One region of the Myxococcus sp. CA056 genome, then DNA from elsewhere that is predicted to be linked to it. Evidence: riboswitches for the same ligand, from Rfam matches in the RefSeq annotation. Region 1 holds a riboswitch; the other holds the start of a gene.
The links. A riboswitch is a leader RNA that binds a small molecule or an ion and turns the genes downstream of it on or off. The one in region 1 is predicted to bind cobalamin.
Positions count from the first base shown of each region.

Region 1 (7,450 bases):
GCGAAGCGGCGGTCGTCGCGCACGTCACCCACGGCGAGCGCGCGGCCCTGCTTCAGCGCCTCGTCGACGATGGCGTCGGACACGGGCACCTCGCCCTTGGCCAGCTTGCCCCGGTGACGCACCGCCGCCGGCACCAGCGCGCCCGTGGGGTGCTTGAGCAGCACGACGGCCGTCGTGGCGTCCGTGCGCTCCAGCAGCCGGTCCATCGTCATGTCCAGGAAGGTGGACAGCGTGGTGGCGGTGGAGAGCGCCTCCGCGGTGCGGAACATCAGCACCAGCGTCTCCTGGCCCACGCGGGGACTTGCGGGCGCAATCGGCGTGGACGCGCTGCTGAAGTCCTCGAAGGGCATGGGCCCCACGTTGTCCAACAGGCGCAGCACGTCCGCGTCCCGCACGCTCTTGGCCAGCAGCACGGAGGGGCCCACGTCCTGCCCATGGCCGAAGCGCACGACGCCGCCCGCGCCCAGGTCCACCATCTCCGTGGCCGCGTTCTCCACCGTGTTGGGCTGGCGGACCGCGAGCGTGTTCTCGCCCAGCGCGACGGTGTCCCCGGGGGACAGCTGTCGTGAGCCCTGCAAGGGCGCGCCGTTGACGCGACTGCCGTTACGGCTGCCCAGGTCCTCGATGCGGAGGATGTCCGCCTCGACGTACAGGCGCGCGTGCCGGCGCGAAACGAGGTCGCCACCCAGGACGATATCGTTCTCGTCCGCGCGGCCGAGGCTCGTCACGCCCTCGGGCAAATCGTAGGACGTATCGAAGTAGCCGGGCCCGTTGATGATGATCTGCCACATCGAATGCCCGACATTACACGACTCTCCCGTCTCATGAGAGAAGGAGACACCGCTTCGAGAGGGGGGACAGGAGTGACCCGGACTGCCGGCGCAAGTGCTTCGCGCCGCGTCAAGACTGACAGTGCTCCGGGCGACTCGCAAGTGCCCGCCAGGGCGAGTCCTCAGCGCGGCCGGTGGATGAAGACGGACTGTCCGTGGCGCACCGCGGTGAAGGCCGTCAGCGCTCTTTGGGCGGGGCCTTGGAGCACCGCGCCATCCAGCGCGAAGCGGGAGCCGTGACAGGGACACTCCATGACGCCCTCGGCCGGGAGCCAGTCCACGGCGCAGTCCCCGTGCGTGCAGATGCGCCACAGCGCCACGAAGCAGCCGGGCCGCGTGTGCACGAGCACCACGTCCAGGAGCGCTTCGGGCACGCGCACCTCGGCGTGGCCTCCCGGGGATTGAAGCGCCGGGTGGTCCGCGAGCCGCACTTCCACCCAGCCCTCCTCGGTGGTGCCCGGCACCGGCGCCCCGGGGCAGGCGGCGCCGTCGGGCGGGAGGTCCAGGACGATGGCCTCCCGCCACTCCCCGCCGCACCCCACTCCCAGCGCGGCCAGGGCACAGCCACCCTGGGCCAGCGTGAGGAGCGCGGCGCGGCGGTCCAGCTTCGTCATGGCGCGGCCGTGAGCGACACGCCGTTCACCACGGCGACGCCGTCCAAATCGAACCCGGCGGACGTGCCGGCGGAGCCGCTGGTGCCGGAGTCCTGGATGCGCACGTAGCGCGCCCGGCTCAGGCCCACGGTGGCCAGGTCGAACCCGTCTCCGCCCGCGACGGCGGGGTCCGTGGCGCTGATGCCGGCGGCGGGGTTGGCCGTCACGGGACGCACGCCCGCGCAGCCCGGGTAGTTGTTCGCCGCGTCCGAGGGGGCGCAGGGGAACTCGAACCACTGCACGCCATCGTCGCTCACGGACACCTTCGCCCGCTCGGTGAAGGCGCGAGGGCCTCCGGCGATGAGGAAGGCGTTCTCGAAGACGAGCAGGTCCACGCCCGGCCCGTCCATCACCGCGAGGTCCGTGAAGCGAAGGGTGATGGAGCCCGACTTGCCCAGCGAGAGGACGTCGAGCGAGCCGCTGTCCAACCCCGAGCCCACCGGCGGCCCGAGGACGATGGACGGGAAGCGGTCCTGTCCGAAGCCCGCGCCGGGGCCCGGAAGGAACTCCACGACCTCGTCCGCGTACGGGTCCGCGGGCACGGCGACACTCGCGTCTTCAGGCGAGCCCGAGTCCCCCGGCCCCGCGTCCTCCGAGGGCGAGGACGGGTCCTCACCACCGCAGGCCGACAGGCTCAGGAGCAGGGCGAGCGCCGCGCCCCGCTGGTGCGGCCAGGACACGCGGCGACTCACGGGGCCACCTGGAGGCGGACCAGTCGCTGGCCGTTCTTGTCGGCAACGCCCACCAGCACGTCCGAGCCGAGCGGCTCCAGCATCGTGACGGTGGTGCACTGGTCCACGTAGTCGAGCACGGCGGCGCGCGCGCCCACCGTGACAGTGTCGCTCCCCGTGCTGGTGGACAGCGCGAAGCGGGACACATCCGTGCTCACGAAGCTGAAGTTCTCGTCATACCCGCCGCGGTTGACGACGACACCCGCGCCGAAGGAGGACGCACTGTCGAAGTCGCTGCCCACCTCGATGGGCGACTGGCTGCCCAGCTCCAGCGGCGTCCCGCTGGTGATGGCCTGGGCGACGACCGACGGCGCCACGCCGTAGATGACGTTGACGAAGTCTCCGTTGAAGAAGCCCAGCGCGGCGACGCCATTGTCCGCCACGGCGGTGAAGCCGCTGGCGACCACGCCTTCGGCCGGGAAGTTGGCCACGCGCACCGTGCCCAGGGGATTCGCGGACGTCACCACGCCGTAGATGCCGAGCCCCGTGGGCAGGGTGCCCAGGCCACCACCGTTGAGGAGCACCGCGCTCGTGTCCCCGTTCGAGAAGGCCGCCGCGGAGTAGTTCTTCGGCGCGGTGAGGAAGGACGACGAGGCCGGCGTGGCGATGTCGTAGAGCGAGAGGGAGCCCGGAGACCCGGAGGCACCCGTGGTGTAGCCGGTGAAGACGCGCTGCCCGTCGTTGATGAGGTAGCCGCCCGCGTAGACCGCGACGCTGCCAGCGCGGTCCTCCGGGGTGACGACGTCATAGAGCTTGGTGGGGGACAGCTGGAGGTCGGGCCACGTGCCCATCGAATACAGCGCGGCGTCCTTGCCGCCCCCCTGCACCGCGTAGAACGAGTACGTCGGACCCGGCGACGAGCCCAGGGCGGAGATGCCATCCGGCAGCGGGGCCGTCTCGGTGGCGACGAAGCCCGCCTGGAGCTGGAGCGTGCCCAGCTTCGCGTCGTGCGGCGTCGTCTCACAGGTGACGGGGCCCGCGTCCGGCGTACCCGCATCCGGCGTGGGGTCCACGGGGCCGGCGTCCGGCGTGCCCGAGTCCACGGGGCCCGCGTCCGGCGTGGGGTCCACCGGGCCTGAATCCGGCGTGCCCGAGTCCACGGGACCGGCGTCCGGCGTGCCCGAGTCCACCGGACCTGAATCCGGCGTGCCCGAGTCCACGGGACCCGCGTCCGGCGTGCCCGCGTCAGGCACCGGGGGCTGGCCAATCGGCTCCGTCTCGCACTTCTCGTCGACGCAGACCCACTGCTGGCCCGCGGGGGGCTCGCCGTTGTCGGCGCGGCAGTCGAATGTGTCCACGCACTCGGGGTTGCAACCCGTGCCAAGCAGCGCCACCGCGAAGGTGGTCACAGCCAGCGAAACAGACTTCGTCCAGGGAGCTACGCGCTTCCAGTCAGCGGTCTTCATCGGCGTCCTCAGTCCCTCTCCGCCCCCACGGGCGGGTGGGCATCCAGGAGGACGCGGTCGAAGGCGGGCCCGGGCACACCCACGTGCACGGAAGAAAGGCTGACGCCTCCGCCGCCTCCCCTCGGAGGCCTCGGTGATGTCCGTGCCCGAAGGGCACGGGTCCTTGGCAGGTTTTCGGACTCGCAGGCGCGGATGCCCCGGGGGCACCCACCTAGTGGCCGTCGCTTCCCAGCCCCATGGAGGGACCAGTGCTTCGTGACGGCGGTCGTTCCTGCACACCGCTGCGGGGCAGTCCCGGATTCACACCGGGTTCCCTAGAGCCGCCGTGTTTCCACGTCAGCACCGAGGACGCCGGCGGGGATATGGCGGGTGACCGGCATTGTCAATGGAGCGCGGTGACGTCGATGGCATTGGACACGGGGCGACGCGGGTCCAACGGGCACGCCTCCAGCGCGGGGCCCTTCGCCTCGGGCGTGGAGTAGCCACGACGCTCGGTGAGGCGGCCGTCTCCCACCTCCACCACGAAGACGCGGCCGGCGTTGGTATCCGCCAGGTACACCGAGCCCTTCGCCACCGCGAAGCGACTGGCCACGGAGAGCACACACCCGGGCGCGCCCGGCTGACAGCCAGGGTTGAGCGCGTAGGAGGCCACGACGGTGTCGTCCTTCACCAGCACCAACCCGGTGGAGCGCACGGACGTCGCGATGTAGCCATTCTCCGGGTCATAGAGGGCCTCGCCGATACAGGCGACCACCAGCTGGTCCCCCACCGCCTCCACGTAGCCCGCGTTGAGGCAGCGCTCCGCGCCCAGGTCGATGGCGCTCATCGCGCCGGTGGAAGGGTCGATTCGCGCGAGCATGCCCGGCCCGTTGGGACGGTAGTCATTGGCGGGATTCAGATTGGTGAGCGCCACGTACACGGCGGAGCGCGTCGCCGTCACCGAGTACGGCAGCGGCATCACCGGGCCTCCGCCAAAGGGCTTCAGGTCCAGGCCCGCGAGCGACAGCGTGTCCACCTTGCGCGGCTGCTCGGGGTTGGAGATGTCCACACGCGCCACGGCGTTGCCGTGCTGGAAGTTGGAGCTCGCGGTGCCGAACAGCGGGATGAAGAGCGTATCGCCGAAGCGCGCGAGCGCCTGGGGACTGGTGTTCGCGCCCAGGTTCACCTGGCCCACCGTGCGCAGGCCCAGGCCATTGCCCTGCGCCGTGCCCTCGCGCTTGAGCACCTGGAGCGTGTTGTTCACCGAGTCGACGACGTACACGTAGGGCGGGTCCACGAGGATGTCGTTGGGCGAGCCGGAGACCACGCCCAGCGAGTCCTCCTCGACGAGGGTCCCCAGGTTGCCTCCCGCCGCCTGGAGCAGCTTGCCGTTCGTCATGTCCGCCGCCAGCACGAAGCCGTCCCATGACGCGAGCGACTGCACACCCGCGCCGAACTCGCGCCGGGGCCCCAGCTGGTCCGTTCCCGCCTGGATGCCCACGAGCTGTCCGTTCGTGAAGCACGCCGTCACCACGTCGTATGCGCACCGTCCGGCGTGACACGACTGCACGTCCGGACACGCGACGCCGCACGCGCCGCAGTTCAGCACGTCCGTCCGCGCATCCACGCACGCACCACCGCAGCGCAGCAGCCCCTCCGAGCAACCTTCGCGACACGCGCCCGCCTCGCACACCTGACCTGTGGCGCAGGCCGTGCCGCAGGTACCGCAGTGGGCCACGTTCGTCGCGGTGTCGACACAGGCGCCATCACAGGACTCGGTGCCAGCGCGACAGCCGCAGACGCTGTCCTGACAGACTTCGCCCGTGGAGCAGGTGTTGCCACAGGCGCCGCAGTGGGCGGTGTCGCCGCGCAGGTCCACGCAGGTGCCGTCGCAGACCGTGAGGCCGGCGGTGCACACCACGCCTTCATCCGGGCAGCCGGTGAGCACGAGGGCCAGGAGACAGACCGACAGCAACGCCAGCGGCGTGGACTCAAGGGGACGGAGCGCGCGGGGCATGGGAGTCCTCGGAGGAGGGAGACGACGTGGGGTTCGGCTCGAGCGACACCGCGAGCGTCGCGTAGGCCGCGCGCCCTGGCAGTGGGAAGCCGGTGAAGTCCTGGGCCCGTGAGTCGAGGAGGTTCTTCACCTCGACCGACAGGGTGACGTCCGGAGCGTGCAGGAAGGTGCTGGAGGCACCCACGCTCCAGAGGGTGCGTGACGGCAGGCCGCGCGTGCCGGTGCGGTTGACGAGCTGCGTGGCCTGGTACAGCACCTCCGTGCGGGCGTTGAGCCAGTCGGGCCCGGCGCGCACGCGGCCCACCCACTTGTGGCGCGGGCGGTAGGGCAGGTCCTGATTGTAGAAGCGTGGGTCGCCCAGGCGGTTCTGCGTGCGCAGCCACGTGTAGCTGCCGCTCGCGGACAGCCAGGAGAAGGGCCGGGCCTCGCCTTCCAGCTCCACGCCCCACACTCGGGCGGCGTCGAAGTTGTAGGGCCGCGCCATCATCGGGGGATACAGCTCGTAGGCGATGAGGTTCTCGTACAACGCCGCGAAGCCGCCCGCCGTCGCGCTCCAACGGGGCGCACCCGAGACACGCTTTTCGGAGTCCCAGACCAGGGCCGCGTCCGCGTACAGGGCGCGCTCGGGCTTCAAGCCGGGGTTGGGCAGGAGCGTGCCCTGGCGGATGTACAGCTCTAGGAACGAGGGCGCGCGGTGGGACTGTCCCGCGTTGGCGCGCAGCCCGAAGCCACCGCCCAGGGACACCGCCGCGCCGAGCTTCGGAGAGAAGAGCCAGTAGGGCCCCACGCGCTCCAGCCGCAACGAGGGCACCACGTCCAGCACGCCGCCGAACAGGGCCCACTCGTCCATGACCATGACGCTTCCGCGCCACCAGCCCGCGGACTGCGCGCCCCGGGCCTCGGTGACCTGCTCGCTGGAGGAAGCCACGGTGGTGGTCAGCGTGTGAGCACCGCCCAGCGGAGTACGCCCCTCCAGTTCCACGCCGCCGACGAGGTGGCGCTGCGGGCCTCCCGCGCCGAGGAGGCCGCCTGTGACCTCCAGGCCATCGCGTCGGAAGAAGCCTCGCGCGCTGCCTTGCGTGCCCGTGCCACCGAGCGCTCCCGACCAGCGCACCCCGAGCGAGAGCCGGTCCAGGTCCTGTCGCCCGGCGGACTGGGGATTCTGCACCGTGCCGGGAATGGCGCGGTCCTCCAGGGCCAGCTCGGAGAGCACATCCAGACGCGAGCCTCCGGGCAGTCGACGCCGGTAGCGCAGCAGCACGCCGCCACCCTTCGCGTCGTTGCGGGCACGGGCCTCGGCGGTGACGGGGTTGTCGTCCACCGCGGGCAGTTCATCGAGCTCGTAGGCGAAGTCTCCATCCGAGCGCCCCGCATGGAGCAACACCAGTCCATGTCCGTCGAGCAGCGGGCCCGTCACCGCGACATGTCCCAGCGCCGTGTTCCAGCTTCCGTAGGTGACCTCACCACTGGCGCGAGTGTGAGAGGAGGGCGCGCGCGTGACGATATTCACCGCACCGCCCAGACCTCCCGAGCCATAGCGGGCGCCCGCGCCACCGCGCAGCACCTCGAAGCGCTCCACCAGCGCGGCGGGAACCTGGGACAGGTCCGCCATGCCGCCCGCGCCGTTGAGCGGGATTCCATCGAGGAACACCAGCACGCCGTTCGACGCGGCGCCTCGGACGACGAGGCTCTTGCTCTGGCCGTAGCCCCCCGAGTCCTGCACCGCGAGGCCCACCGAGCCGACGAGCAGCTCCGCCGTGTCGCGCGCTTCGCCCGCGCGAGCGGTGGCATCGATGACGGTGATGGCGCCCGTCGGGTCCCTGCGCTCGGGCGA
Region 1 covers NZ_JABUMT010000002.1:1,213,716-1,221,165, reverse strand. The annotation lists gene HUA76_RS12490 (FHA domain-containing protein) at 1-791, opposite strand, end outside; gene HUA76_RS12485 (ubiquinol-cytochrome c reductase iron-sulfur subunit) at 953-1,444, opposite strand; gene HUA76_RS12480 (cell surface protein) at 1,441-2,175, opposite strand; gene HUA76_RS12475 (hypothetical protein) at 2,172-3,620, opposite strand; cobalamin riboswitch at 3,768-3,982, opposite strand; gene HUA76_RS12470 (MXAN_6577-like cysteine-rich protein) at 4,003-5,616, opposite strand; gene HUA76_RS12465 (TonB-dependent siderophore receptor) at 5,591-7,450, opposite strand, start outside.

Region 2 (7,450 bases), on a different contig from region 1:
CACCAAGGTGTACTTCCCCATGGGTGATGGCCCCAACATGCGCGGCCTGTCCCGCAAGCACATCGTCCAGGCGTGCGAGGCCAGCCTGAAGCGGCTGGGCATGGAGACCATCGACCTCTACCAGATCCACCGGATGGACCCGCACACGCCGGTGGAGGAGACGCTGTCCGCGTTGGATCAGCTCGTCCGCCAGGGCAAGGTGCGCTACCTGGGCGCGTCGTCCACGTATGCGTGGCAGTTCGCGCGGGCCCTGGGCGTGGCGGATGTGAACAGCTGGTCCCGCTTCGTGTCCATGCAGGACCACTACAACCTCGTCTATCGCGAGGAGGAGCGGGAGATGCTGCCGCTGTGCGAGGCGGAGGGCATTGGCGTGCTCCCCTGGTCTCCGCTCGCGCGCGGGTTGCTCGCGGGGACGCGGAAGTCGCTGGGAGACCGGGACGCCACGCCGCGCGCGAAGACGGATGCGTACGCGCCGGTGCTGTATGACCAGGCGGGAGACTGGGACGTGGTGGAGGCCACGCGGCGGGTGGCCGAGGCGCGCAACGTGCCTCCGGCCCAGGTGGCCATGGCGTGGCTGCTGTCGCGTCCCGTGGTGACGGCGCCCATCATCGGCGCCACGAAGCTGGAGCACCTGGAGGACGCCATGCGCTCGGTGGACCTCAAGCTCCAGCCCGAGGAGCTCCAGGCCCTGGAGGCGCCCTACCAGCCCCACGCGCTGCGCGGCATGTGAGCCGCGCGGCGGTACGGTACCGGGTCGACGTCAGAGGTCGACCTGGGTGGGAGCGGGCTTCGGCGCACGCGCGGGCGCGACCGGAGGGACATCCAGGAAGGCGGCTCGCGGGCCAGAGCCGCCATAGGCCAGCGCTTCGATGCGGTTGGTGCGAGGAGCCAGCGGGTCTCTCGGCAGACACTCGGCCTCCGTCTCCAGGAGCTTCAGCTCCGGGCGGGACTCCAGGAGCCGCTCGATGCGCGGGGGCACGTAGTCGACGGCGTCCTCGAACGCATACCGGGAGAGGATGCGCGTCGCCGTCACGGGCTCGCAGCGAATCTCCGGACGCGACGTCAGGGAGGTCGTGGTCATCAACACGGCCGCGCCCCGAGCGGAGCTGGGACCGGACCGGGTGGCCTCCGTCACCGTGGCGGACACCCAATGCTCCCGGCACTGCGTCATCGTGTACGGGATGGGGCGGCGGATGACCCGCAGCGGCGCGTATTCCCCCGCGGCCATGGCGGTGCGGACCAGGGCCTTCCATGGCGGCACGGGGCCCTCGGGCATCAGGTGCGTGCGGCACTCCAGCTCCGTGCCCCCGTCGTCCGCCATGAACACCACCTGGACGTTGCTGACGTAGCGCGCGCCGGACGTCTCCGCGCGCTCCAGGAACCGCAGCACCAGCGTGCTGCCGTCCTGCGCGTGTCCGAAGGGCATGGAGATGGCCCAGGGCGCGAAGCCAGACTGCTGCGCGAGCGCCGGCGTGGCGACGATGACGGGGGGGCCCTGGCGGACCAGGGGCGACCGGGCGCACGCGGCGGAAAGGAGCAGCAACAGGGTCAGTGAGGAGCGGCGCATCGAAGGTCCCCTTGTCGTGGGCTTTGCGTCCTCCGAGTTTACGCCCCTCGCGGCGACCCGTCCCAGCCAGCAAACCACGGAGCAACCATCCCCGCGGGGAACGATATGGCAGCCGCGTCCAGACGTTACCCGCGCCGACCGGCGTGGCGCAGCCACTGCGCCGCCGAGCGAAGGTCCGCCTCGAAGTGGATGCGCAGCTCCGCGCGCTCGCGAGGGTCCGCCCGGCGCAGCACGTCCGCGGGCGCGAAGGTGGCCATGGCGCCGCGTGCCCAGGGCGTCTGGACGAATTGTCCCCGGTTGAGGTTGAGACGAAACCCCGGCCCCAGCACCGCCTGGCCCGCCGTGCTGCCCAGCGCGAGCATCAACAACGGGCGCACCGAGGCCACCTCCGACGCCAGCGCTTCCCGGAACGCCTGCGCCTCCCGCCAGCCCGCGGCCTCCGCGTCCCCATCCGGCGGAGGTCCCCGCGAGACATGGAGGTCCGTGGGCTTCAGCCCCGCCCGTGAGAGCACCACCTCCAACAACCGCCCCGCCGGCCCCACGAAGCACGGCACGTCACCGTCCTCCCGCGTGTCGGGCACGTCCCCCACCATCATCACCGGAGTCCCCTCTGACGGTGTCCGCGACTTGCGCGCGGCCGTGCTCCGCGCCGGGGCTTGCGGCGGCGCTTCCCACGCCAGTCCCGCCCCGTAGCTCAGGCGCGCCAGGTCCCAGTGGGCGCTGGCGTCCGGGGTGAAGAGGCTCCAGCGCAGCGTGGGAAAGCGCCCCACGAGAAAGGGCGCCGCCAGCCTGACGACGAGGTGCTCCGGCCGGTACCATGCGACATACCGCTCCGCGCCATCGGACGCTCCCCGCCGGAAGCGGACGCGAATCACGAGGTTGCGCACGTCCCGCCGCACCGCGCGCTCCATCCGCCGCAGCCGCTGGACGTCCCGGTCCAACTCCCGCTCCAACAGCCACCGCTCCCCGTGGGTCAGCCGCCAGAGCACGCGGTACAGCAGCGCCCAGCGCTCCGGCTCCCGATGACACACCACCTTCTCCGCCAGCCCCAGGAAGTCCCGGGGCACCACCGGCAGCGCGCCGGTGCCCATGCCGCTCACGAGCGCATCCACCCGTCCATCCCACGGGCCCCGCGCTTCCTCGAAAGACACCCGCTCCGGGGGCAGACACCGCGCCAACAGCCCCCGCGCTACTTCCCGAAACGATGCCAGCTCCGGCGCCACGCTCACCCGCACCTGGACCTCCTGGTCGCTCAGCGACACACGCCGCGAGCCACCCGTGGAGGGTGCTCGCGCGCGTGGAAGGCTTCTACCTTCCAGGTCTGACATCACCATCCCACCCGTGACGTCGTCGGGCCCTCGCGGCTATTCCTCCTTCGCGAGCGCATCCACCTGCTGCTGGAGCCCCTCCATCTCCTCGAAGAAGGACTCCACGGGCTGGGCGCGGGTCATGCGGAAGGCCGGCGGCAGCAGCGTGCGCGGGAAGTCCAGCGACGTGCTGAAGGGCTCGTTTCCCAGCAGGTCGTTCGCGCGGGACAGGGCGCCGAAGGCGAGCGTCACCACGACGAGCACTCGAACCAGTCGCCCGGGTTCCCACCGCGCCACGTAGCGCAGGTGCCAGAAGAGGCCCCAGCCCATGAGCGAGAGGAACGTCGCGTGATGCAGCCAGGACAGGCCCGAGCCCAGCCCCAGGCTGAAGCCCAGCGCCGACACGAGCGGTGGCAGCGCCACGGCCCCCAGCAGCACCAGGCTGCCGATGGTGGCATGCGTGCGGTAGTGGAACCGGCGGCGGGAGATGCGACTGGCGACGGCCCAGCCTCCCGCCCACAGCAACGTCAGCGTGAGCGGCGTCACCACGGCCACCGTCAGCTCGCCCCAATCCGTGCGGCCGTAGTTGCCCAGGTGCGTCTCGAGCGAGCTGACGAAGATCAGGGCCAGCATCGCGATGGGGAACGCGCGGGCGTGCTCGAACACGCGCTCCCGGGGGGCGACGGCCGAGGTGATGACGGTGCCGGGCACGGCGTGGTCCCTGCGCCGGAAGCGCAGCACCGTGTCACCCACGGCCACGCGCGTATCGGGCGCCAGCTCCAGTTCGGCGAGCGGTGCCCAGGGCTCCACGCGCCAGGTGCCGTTGTGGCTGCCCACATCCCGCACCACGAGCGCGCCGTCCTCGCGCCGCTCGATGCGCAGGTGTTCGGGGGAGACCTTGGGGTCATCGAGGATGACGTCGTTCGAGTACGCCCGGCCAATCGTCGCAGGGAAGCGCTCCAGGCGGTGGCGCTCGTGGACGGAATCCCCTTCCAGCACCTCCAGGAAGATCATTTCGTCCACGACAGCCCCTCCAGGTAGCGGCGCGCCAGCTTGCGCGCGTTGTCCGCCGTGAAGCCGCCCAGCGTGAGGCTGGTGTCGACGCCGCTGGTGCTGGCGTTGAGCGCGGCGGCGCGCAGCACCAGGTCATAGAGGCCCGGGAAGCGCTTGTAGGCGCGCAGGCACAGCGCGGCGCGGACGGGCAGACCCTCCACGTCCACGAACTCCGTCGTGCAGCGGAAGTTGGTCACGTCCTCGCGCGAGGCCTCCACCGTGTCCGGGTCCTGCGCGTACAGCGCGCTGTAGAGCGAGGAGAAGCGCAGCGCGCCCAGCTTCTGGCTGGAGGCCTGCTGGTGCAGGAAGGCCACCACGCCCGTGCGGTGATGCGAGGACAGGTAGATGTCCTCCTCCGAGGAGCACTGGTAGTTCGTCACCGTGTAGGGCACCTCCGGGTCATGCGGCGTGTCGCCCCAGCACTTGAGAAAGGGAATCCACCGGCCGGGGACCTGGTAGCTGCCCAGCTTCTGCTTCGGCACCGGGGCCGCCATCAGCTGCTCGGTGAGGCGCTGCTGGTTGTCGACGAGCTGCGCGCGCACCGTGTCCACGAGCGTGCGGGCCTTGTCCGGCTTCGCCTCCAGTGCACGCGCCAGGAGCGCGCTCGCGTGCTTCACCGGCACCAGGAAGCCGAGCTGGTTTCCCATGGTGGCGACGTTGACGCCCACCACGCGCCCCTGCCCCGTGAGCGTGGGCCCGCCGCTCATGCCCGGATTGATGGCGCCGCTGAAGTGGATGCGCTCATAGAGCGAGTCCTGGATGAAGCCGTTGTAGGTGCCCTCGACGATGGTGGTTCCCAGGTCATGGGGATTGCCCATGGCGAACAGGCGCGTGCCCTGCTGCGGCTCGCGGTCCTCCAGCGCGAAGAAGTCCTTCACGACGTCATCCATCCGGATGACGGCCAGGTCATGCACGACGTCCACGTCCACCAGGCGCGCCGGCACGGGTTCGCCGCCGCTGCGCAGGACGAGCTCCGCGGTGTAGTCCTCCGGGTGGAGCACCACGTCGGAGACCACGTGGTAGTTGGTGATGGCGTGCCCGCTGGCGGAGACGAAGAAGGCCGAGCCGATGGACGAGCGCGTACCCGAGCGCCGCTCGATGATGCGCACCTGGGCGACGCGGTTCTGGATGCGCTGGAACAGCTCGTGGGTGGCCGGTGGCAGCACTGCCGGAGGGGACTCGGGCGCGGGAGCAGGCGCGGAGTCGGGTTCGCTTCGAGCAGGGGACTGCACGCCCGGTTCCGAGGGAGCGACCGACGGCGCCTGCCCAAGCACGGCGACGAGGAGGAGGACGAACATGGATGCCGCGCACGCTATCCCAGCGCCGAGCGCCTGGGCACCGAGTCGCGCACGGCCCGGAGCATGAGGCCCGCGTGCGCTCGCCGACCCACCTGCCCTGTTGGCGGCGTGCCTGCCAGCGACTACGTTCCGCCCCGCCGAAGGTGCCTCGCGGGGGTCCGCGAGGTTTAGCAAGGGAATCCGGTGTGAATCCGGAGCTGCCCCGCAGCGGTCAGTGGGAACGAACGCCGTCGAACGCACTGGCTCCGGAGCGGGCTGGGAAGGGACGGCGCCTAGGAAGCCAGCGCGCACCGTGAGAGCGGCGCGCGCTGGACAGGCCCACGGAGCCCGAAAACCTGCCTCCGGCCCACGCGGGACGCCTGATGCGCCCCGGGTGGAGCTGCGCCCCCGGCCTTCGCGGGAAGGCCCGGCCATCCCTCACGGCCCGTCGCCGCCGCCACCCGTGCGCGCGCTGCGGGCCAGGAGTCCATCCCATGAGCAGCATGCAGCCGTCGCTTCCATCGTCCGCCACCGAGACGCGGATGGTGGACATGGTGTTTCCCGATCAGACCAACCACTACGGCACCCTCTTCGGAGGACAGGCCCTGCGGCTGATGGACATGTCCGCGTTCATCACCGCCAGCCGCTACACGCGCCGCACCGTCGTCACCGCGTCGAGCGAGCGCGTGGACTTCCACACGCCCGTGCGACAGGGACAGCTCGTCGAACTGGTGAGCCGCGTGGTCTCCACCGGCCGCACCTCCGTCACCGTGGACGTGGAGCTGTTCGCCGAAGACCTCCTGTCCGGCGCGCGCGAGCTGTGCACCCGCGGGCGCTTCGTCCTCGTCGCGCTGGATGAACACCGCAAGCCCACCGCTGTGCCGTCGCTGGCGCCAGAACCGAACGCGTAGCACTCGGGTGAACGTCGCGGCATGACATCCCGATGAATCGACCGGCCCACCTCGTTACTCGCGGAGGTGGGCCACCTCGCGGAGAAGGGATGCCTCGCGGAAGTGGGCCATCCACTCGTGGACGACCTCGCGACGCGCGCGCGGCGTCGTCACGCCTCGGAAGTACCCTGCCCCGCCCGCATCCGGCGCCACGCCGCGTACGACGCCACCAGCGCCCCGGCCAGTGCTCCCGCGAGCGCCCCCAGCACCCGGCGCGGCACCACGCCCGGCGCGGTCGTCGCCTCCAACCGGAACGTATCCAGCGACGCGCGCACCCCCGGAGCCAGCGACTCCCAGCGCACCGCCGGCGCGCTCACCACCACCACCACGTGCCGGCCCTCGGACGCGAGCCCCGCCACCAGCACCGTGCGAACCTGTCCCGCCTCGCGCAGCGTGCCCAGCACCTCCACTCGCGGAACGATTCCACCCACCCGGTCCACGCGCTCCGGAGACAGCGTCACCCCCAGCTCCCGCTGGAAGTGCTGCATCACCGCCGACGCGAAGTCATCCCGCTCCGAAGGACTGGCGGAGAAACTCCGCTCCACCACCGAGACCAGCATCGTCGCCGCCTCGGGCCCCTCCCCATCCGCCAGCGCCGCCGACAGGCTCCGCGTCGCCTCCGCGTCGAGCGACACCGCTCCCGCCACCGAGCCCACGTAAGGCTCCCACCGCACCATGTGGAAGCGCTCCGGCGGCCGCAGCACGTAGCCGTCTCGACGCAGCTCGGAGCCGAGCGCGCCCGACAGCAGCAACCAGCCTCCAGCCGCCCACGCGAGATTCACGCCGCGAGCATAGGCCCCCCGCGTCACATCCGCAGGCCAGGTCATGGGCCCCGAGAAACGACGAACCCACGGATACCCCGTGCCCCCGGGCGCGGCGAAGTCACCGCTCACATGCCTTCGTTGTGACATCCCCGGGCGGCGCGGGTAACCTCGCGCCCAGATGACTCCTGCAGCCCGGGTGGAGATGGAGGCACGCGCCGACCGAGCCCTGCGCCGTGGCGAGCTCGTCGAGGCGGTCGACCTCTACGAGACGCTCACCCATGCCTTCCCGGATGACGCCTCGCTCGCCGACAAGCTCGCCAACGTGCGCGAGTCCCTGCTCCCCCTGGAACTCCAGAAGCTGGAGGCCGCCCGCCCGCCCGAGGAGCCGGAGCTGCCGGTCGGTCCCTCCTCACCCGCGCAAGAGGGTGAGCGCCTGTTCGCCCTCGGGGACTACGTGGGGGCCGCCGCCGCCTATCGCCGCGCCCTCCAGGAGCGTCCGGACAACGAGCTCTTCAAGGAACGGCTGCTCGAG
Region 2 covers NZ_JABUMT010000016.1:73,625-81,074, reverse strand. The annotation lists gene HUA76_RS38135 (aldo/keto reductase) at 1-730, shown strand, start outside; gene HUA76_RS38130 (hypothetical protein) at 761-1,567, opposite strand; gene HUA76_RS38125 (DUF4130 domain-containing protein) at 1,693-2,829, opposite strand; gene HUA76_RS38120 (FHA domain-containing protein) at 2,932-3,897, opposite strand; gene HUA76_RS38115 (S1C family serine protease) at 3,885-5,225, opposite strand; cobalamin riboswitch at 5,367-5,566, shown strand; gene HUA76_RS38110 (acyl-CoA thioesterase) at 5,699-6,115, shown strand; gene HUA76_RS38105 (hypothetical protein) at 6,265-6,981, opposite strand; gene HUA76_RS38100 (hypothetical protein) at 7,097-7,450, shown strand, end outside.
Region 2: another riboswitch for cobalamin. It lies ahead of HUA76_RS38110 (acyl-CoA thioesterase); the one in region 1 lies ahead of HUA76_RS12475 (hypothetical protein).